3 regions of the Skermanella rosea genome follow, and region 3 is predicted to be linked to each of the others. Evidence: riboswitches for the same ligand, from Rfam matches in the RefSeq annotation. Region 3 holds a riboswitch; each other region holds the start of a gene.
The links. Region 3 has a riboswitch for glycine ahead of JL101_RS25930 (trimeric intracellular cation channel family protein). Riboswitches for the same ligand answer to the same signal wherever they lie in the genome.
Positions count from the first base shown of each region.

Region 1: linked by a shared signal. The riboswitch ahead of JL101_RS17300 (D-amino acid dehydrogenase) and the one ahead of JL101_RS25930 (trimeric intracellular cation channel family protein) in region 3 are both predicted to bind glycine.
Region 2: linked by a shared signal. The riboswitch ahead of gcvT (glycine cleavage system aminomethyltransferase GcvT) and the one ahead of JL101_RS25930 (trimeric intracellular cation channel family protein) in region 3 are both predicted to bind glycine.

Region 1 covers NZ_CP086111.1:3,706,168-3,708,429, reverse strand. Annotated here, with positions in the region: gene JL101_RS17305 (alanine/glycine:cation symporter family protein) at 1-946, shown strand, start outside; glycine riboswitch at 1,036-1,135, shown strand; gene JL101_RS17300 (D-amino acid dehydrogenase) at 1,307-2,262, shown strand, end outside.
Region 2 covers NZ_CP086111.1:383,863-386,124, reverse strand. Annotated here, with positions in the region: gene gcvH (glycine cleavage system protein GcvH) at 1-125, opposite strand, end outside; gene gcvT (glycine cleavage system aminomethyltransferase GcvT) at 179-1,327, opposite strand; glycine riboswitch at 1,470-1,568, opposite strand; gene JL101_RS01800 (AEC family transporter) at 1,660-2,262, shown strand, end outside.
Region 3 covers NZ_CP086111.1:5,555,694-5,557,955, forward strand. Annotated here, with positions in the region: gene JL101_RS25925 (universal stress protein) at 1-447, opposite strand, end outside; glycine riboswitch at 700-790, shown strand; gene JL101_RS25930 (trimeric intracellular cation channel family protein) at 1,015-1,629, shown strand; gene JL101_RS25935 (LysR family transcriptional regulator) at 1,790-2,262, opposite strand, start outside.

The sequences.
Region 1 (2,262 bases), 1.8 Mb from region 3:
CCTCGGCCCGCGCTGGCGCTGGCTGGGCGTGGCCTTCGCGCTGACCGCCGGCTTCGCCGGCTTCGGCATCGGCAACATGGTGCAGGCCAACGCCATCGCCGGGGTCGCGGAGAACACCTTCGGCGTGCCGGTCTGGCTTACCGGCATCGTGCTGACCGTCGTCACCGGCGCCGTCATCCTGGGCGGCATCAAGCGGATCGGCCGGGTGGCGGAGGCGCTGGTCCCGGCCATGTGCGTCAGCTACGTGCTCTGCGCCCTGTTCGTCCTGGTGGTCTTCGCCGACCGGCTGCCCGAGGCGATCTCCCTGGTGTTCACCCACGCCTTCACCCCGGTCGCGGCCAGCGGCGGCTTCGCCGGCGCCGCGGTCTGGGCGGCCATGCGCTACGGCGTCGCCCGCGGCATCTTCTCCAACGAGGCGGGCCTCGGCACCGCCGGCATCGCCCAGGCGGCCGGCACCACCCGCAGCCCGGTCCGCTCGGCCCTGGTCGGCATGATGGGCACCTTCATCGACACCATCATCGTCTGCACCATGACCGGCTTGGCGATCGTCGTGTCCGGCGTCTGGAACAGCGGCGAGTCCGGGGCGGTGCTCTCCTCGTCGGCGTTCGAGGCCGCGATGCCGGGGATCGGCCAGTACCTCCTGTCGGTCGAGCTCGCCGTCTTCGCCTTCACCACCATCCTGGGCTGGTCCTACTACGGCGAGAAATGCTGGGAATTCCTGGTCGGCACCAAGTCCGCCAAGCCCTACCGGATCTGCTGGACTCTGGCGGTGTTCCTCGGCGCCGTGGCGCAGCTCGACCTCGTCTGGCTGATCGCGGACACGCTGAACGCCTTCATGGCGATCCCCAACCTGATCTCGCTGCTGCTGCTGTCGCCCGTGATCGTCAAGTTGAGCCGCGAATACTTCGCGCGGGAAGGCAACGGCAGGCTGGTCGCCGCGGAGTAATCGGCCGGCGGGCCGACCGTTCGGGACCAGGGTTTTCCGATCCTCGTCTTGACAGGTCAGCCCGGAAGTGAATATTTGAAAATGTCCGTTACTGTCATGCGGGAGAGTTCGACGCGGTCCAGGCCGGCGTCGGCGCCGACGGAGCAACCCCCCAGGAAACTCTCAGGCACAAGGGACCGCATGGCTGGACGATCTGGAGAGAGGCGGCCGGCTGCCAGCAGCCGGTGATGCCCACCGAAGGGGAAGCCCGGCGCTCCGCGGAGCATCGGGGCAAGCTCTCAGGTACAGCGACAGATGGGGAAAGCCGGACCGGGCCGTCGCCCGGTCCCCATTGCCCTCATGCGCACCGGAGAAACACTCATGCGCCACATCGCCGTCATCGGCGCCGGTATCACCGGCGTGACCACCGCCTACGCCCTCGCCGGCAAGGGCTACGCCGTCACCGTGTTCGACCGTCAGCGCTACGCCGCGATGGAAACCTCGTTCGCCAACGGCGGCCAGCTTTCCGCCAGCAACGCGGAGGTCTGGAACCACTGGTCCACGGTCGTCAAGGGCCTCGCCTGGATGCTGAAAAGCGACGCGCCGCTCCTGATGAACCCGTCGCCCAACTGGCACAAATACTCGTGGATGGCCGAGTTCGTCGGCAACATCCGCCACTACCGCGCCAACACGGTCGCGACCACCCGCCTCGCCATCGAAGCGCGGCGCCACCTGTTCGCCATGGCGGAGAAGGAGCGCATCGACTTCGACCTGGAGACCCGCGGCATCCTGCACTTCTACCGCGACCGCCAGGGCTTCGAGCATGCGGCCCGCGTCAACGAAATGCTGGTCGAGGGTGGGCTGGACCGGCGCCCGGTGACTCCGGAGGAGATCCGCGCCATCGAGCCGGCGCTGCCCGGCGACTTCCACGGCGGCTTCTTCACCCCGTCGGACGCCACCGGCGACATCCACAAGTTCACCCGCGGCCTTGCCAAGGCGTGCGTCCGCTACGGCGTCCGCTTCGTCCACGATGCCGCGGTGGAGCGGATCGAGCACGTGGACACCGGCGTCAAGGTCGTCTGGTCCGGCGCCGACGGGACGGGCCGCGCGTCCCGCGACGAGATGGTGGCCGACGGCGTCGTCATCTGCGCCGGCGTCGCCAGCCGGAAGTTCGCCGCCATGGTCGGCGACCGGGTGAACATCTATCCGGTCAAGGGCTACTCGATCACCGTCCATCTCGACGACGACGCCAGCCGCGCGGCGGCCCCCTGGGTCAGCCTGCTGGACGACAAGGCCAAGATCGTCACCAGCCGGCTGGGGCGCGACCGCCTGCGCGT
Region 2 (2,262 bases), 930 kb from region 3:
TCGGGCAGTTCGACGAAGACCACGTCGCCCAGCTGCTGCTGGGCGTAGTCGGAGATCCCGACGGTGGCGACGTCGCCTTCGACGCGGATCCACTCGTGGTCCTTGGTGAACTTGATGGTGCTCATGGCGGATATCCCGGAATTGAAAGCCTGAGGAAGTAGGACGGCCGGAGAAACGCTTATCCCCGGTAATAACGCTGGGCGACGAAGGGCATCTCGGCGACCCTGGCCGGAATCGCCTTGCCCCGGACCATCAGGTTGACCGGCGTGCCCGGCGCCGCGGCCGACGTCGCGACATAGCCCATCGCGACCGGGCCGTTGACGCTGGGGCCGAAGCCGCCGCTGGTCACCTCGCCGATCGGGGCGCCCGAGGCGTCGGTGACCTGGGTATGCTCGCGGGCGGGCGCCCGGCCGTCCGGGCGGATGCCGACGCGGCGGCGCGCGGTGCCGTCGGCGAGCTGGCCCAGGATCACATCAGCGCCGGGAAAGCCGCCCTCGGCGCGGCGGCGCTTGCCGATCACCCAGTTCAGGCCGGCCTCGACCGGGGTGGTCGTGGTGTCGATGTCGTGGCCGTAGAGGCATAGCCCCGCCTCCAGCCGGAGAGAGTCGCGCGCTCCCAGCCCGATCGCCTCGACCTCGGCTTCGGCCAGCAGCAGGCGGGCGACGGTGTCGGCCAGCACGTCGGGGACGGAGATCTCGTAGCCGTCCTCCCCGGTGTAGCCGGAGCGGGTGATCAGCACGGCGACGCCGCGGAAGTCGGCCTCGATCGCGCTCATGAACTTCATGGTCGCGGCCTCGGGCACGAACCGGGCCAGCACCTCGGCGGCCTGCGGTCCCTGCAGCGCCAGCAGCGCGCGCTCACCCAGGTACTCGACAGCGATCCGGTCGCCGATGTGCCGGCGCAGATGGGCGATGTCGGCCTCCTTGCAGGAGGCGTTGACGACCAGGAACAGGTGGTCGCCCATGTTGGTGATCATCAGGTCGTCCAGGATGCCGCCCTGCTCGTTGGTGAACAGGCTGTAGCGCATCCGCCCCTGTCCCAGCGCCTGGACGTCGCCGGGAACCAGGGTCTCCAGCGCCGCCGCGGCGCCCTCGCCGATCAGGCGGACCTGGCCCATGTGCGAGACGTCGAACAGCCCGGCGGCCGACCGGGTATGGAGATGTTCCTTGAGGATGCCCAGGGGGTACTGGACCGGCATGTCGTAGCCGGCGAAGGGCACCATCTTGGCGCCCAGTTCCACATGCAGGGCGTGGAGCGGCGTCGTGAGCAGGGGGGCGTCACCGCCAGTTGAATCACTCAAGGAACATTTCCTCCGACAGGGTCCCATTCCGCGCGAACGGCGCGGTCACGGCCCCCTCTGTCGCGGACCTGAGAGATTCACCGGCACACCCTTCGGCAGGACCAGCTTACTCCTTCGGTGAGGCTTGCCCGAGTCGGATCGTCCGACCGGCATCCTGCTTTCCAGAGTGCTTCCCTCTGCGGTCCTTTTGCCTGAGAGTTTCCGGGGGCGGTTGCTCCTTCGGCGCCACCGGGACGAACGGCCCGGCGATCTCTCCCGCGAGAGGTCTTCAGCATGTGGACGTAAGCTAACGGGTGCGGTGCGAAAGTCAACGCACGTCTGCCGTTTCCCCTGCGGCACCCGCGCGGTATAGAGCCTCCATGATCCTTCAGTTCATCCATGTGGTCTGGCCGATCTTCGCGTGCGCCGGGCTGGGTTGGCTATGGCAGCGCCTGGGCCAACCGTTCGACGAGAAGTCGGTTTCGGCCCTGGTGGCATATCTGGGGGTGCCCAGCCTGCTGCTGACCTCCCTGTCGAAGACCGAGGTGCGGCTCGACGTGCTGCTGGAGACGCTGCTCGCCGGCGGGCTGGCGCTGGCGCTCTGCGCCGCCGCCGGGGCCGCGGTGCTGAAGCTGGCGCGGCTGCCGGTGCGGCCCTACCTGCCCTCGATCATCCATCCCAACACCGGCAACCTGGGATCGCCGATCGTCTTCTTCGCCCTGGGCGAGCCGGCGATGCCCTACGCCATCGCCTTCTCCACCCTGGTCCAGATCAGCCATTTCACGGTGGGCGTCGGGCTCGCCTCCGGCCAGATGTCGTGGCGCACCGTGCTCGTCTCGCCGCCGCTCTATTCGCTGGCGGTGGCGCTGGTGCTGATCGGCACCGGCACGCCGCTGCCCCGATGGGTGCTGGACGTCACGGGCCTGCTCGGCGGGTTGACGGTGCCCCTGATGCTCCTGCTGCTGGGCGGGTCGCTGGGGAAG
Region 3 (2,262 bases):
GGGGCGCCCGGACTCGAACAGGGCAGCCTCAAATATTTCCAGGTTCGCGGACTTGTCGGTTGGACGGGACAGCAGCGTCAGATCAGCCGCACGGGCTTCCGCAACGAAAGCTCGCACCACTGATTGCGTGATCTGTCGCCATTCAGCCGTCACGCCCCCGGCTTCCGTGAGTCTGGTAGCGACCGGGACCGAAGCAGTGGCCGTGAACTCCTCGAATGTCCTTTTGGCCGCGGAGGCAATCGTGTCAGCTTCGCATTGCGCCTTGCGAAGCATAGTGTCGAGCGTATCTGGAGAAAAGCCCTTGTCATAGAGCGGCATCTCCTGTCTCGGCTCCCATCCCACGTGCAGAACATCGACATGCGCGGAGAGCGGGGTCGCAAGCTTGAAGGCGTCCTCCAGAAGGTTTGCTTCCAGGCCGTTCGACGGAACGAGAACATGCTTTATCATCTGCCCCTCCTTGGTGCTGCCAGGTTGGTAAGGGCAGCTGCTGCAGAGTATCCGAAGCGGCATGAAACCATGTCAAGGCGCTACGGAAAGTCTATCGAGCCGAACCGAGCCTGAGTGAACTAGGGCCGGCAGAGACCTAGCCCGATCTCCATCGGCGCCAAACACAGCAGCAGGCATGCCACCTGTTCGAGCCGCAATTAGTCTTTTTTGAAACCTATTACTTGACAGCGGGCGAGCACTCCCGGATATTCCGCGTATTCTGCGGGAGAGAGAGGCGATATCCGCCTCCGCCGAAGGCGCAAACTCCCATAATCGCTCAGGCAGACCGAACCGCAGAAACATTGTGCCGACTGGAGAGAGGCCAAGGTGCCGTACCATGCGCGCCCTGGCCCACCGAAGGGGCAGGCTCCGTCCGGAGCCGAAACTCTCAGGTAAAAGGACAGTGGGAGAGGCGTACAGGATCCGCAACAGAGCGTGCCCTGTCTCTATCAGGAGTCTCCCCCAAATGTATCCACTGTTACCCTCAGCATCCATTCCGCCGCCGCTTCCCATGCTCGGGGAATCGACATGCTGATCGTCGTCTACCTGATCGCCATCACCGTCGAGGCGATGTCCGGCGCCCTCGCGGCCGGGCGCCGCAACATGGATGTTTTCGGCGTTGCCGTCATCGCCTTCGTCACTGCGCTGGGCGGCGGCACCATCCGTGACCTGATCCTCGGCCACTTCCCCATCCGCTGGACCCAGCACCCGGAATACATTGTCCTGGTGATCTCCGCCGGACTGCTGACCACCGTGCTCGCACGCTACATGCATCATTTGAAGCGTGTTTTTCTCGTACTCGATGCAATGGGCCTGATCGCGTTCTCGCTGATCGGCTGCAGTGTCGCGCTGGCGATGGATTACTCCATCATCGTCGCCATCATGGCAGGGATGATGACCGGCATCTGCGGCGGCATGCTGCGTGACGTGCTGTGCAACCAGGTACCGCTGGTGCTCCGGCGTGAGCTCTATGCCAGCGTCTCACTGATCGTCTGCGCCCTCTTCATCGGCCTGCGCGAACTCGGCATCGACACCGACCTGAATACCGCAATCAGCTTCATCAGCGGCCTGACGCTCCGCCTGCTGGCCATCTGGGGCGGCTGGAAGCTGCCGACCTTCTCCTACCAGCAGCGCTGGGATTGATAGGCTGACCGGCATGATCGGTACCTCCGGCTGCCTGGCAATCCTGGTATCGGGAAACCGAAGTTCCTGGATCAGCAGCCTCACACAGACCGGAGAAGCCAAGCTACGATGGCACTGCTGCGTGGTTCCCATCCATGACTGATTTCCGGCGCAGGTAAGATCAGGTCTCCAATCCTTCCGGTATCTTCCACCCCCATTCCCGATATGCCTCGATGATTACCCTCGCCATGACCATCGCTTCGTGCGACCGGTCATCGGCCCGGCGGCTCATGATGATCGGAGACGTGATGGTCTGCTCGATCAACTCGCGGTAGACCACATCGTCCCGGCGCAGGCGCTGCACCGAAGTCGGGACGATGCAGATACCGACCTCCGCCGCGACCAGGCCGATCGCCGTCTGAAGCTCGCGGGCCTCGTGGGCGATGTGCGGCTCGAGGCCGCGGTCGCGGAAGATCGAGATCACCTGATCGGCATAGCTCGGTCGCGGCACCCGGGGGTACAGGATCAGCGGTTCCCCGGCCAATTCCCCGAAGCTCAGCGGCCCCTCCCGCTGCAGAAGAGGATGGCTGAGCGGCAGGGCCACCACGAGCCGTTCCTCGCGAAGGACGTCCCGGCGGACCGCCGGATCGTCTA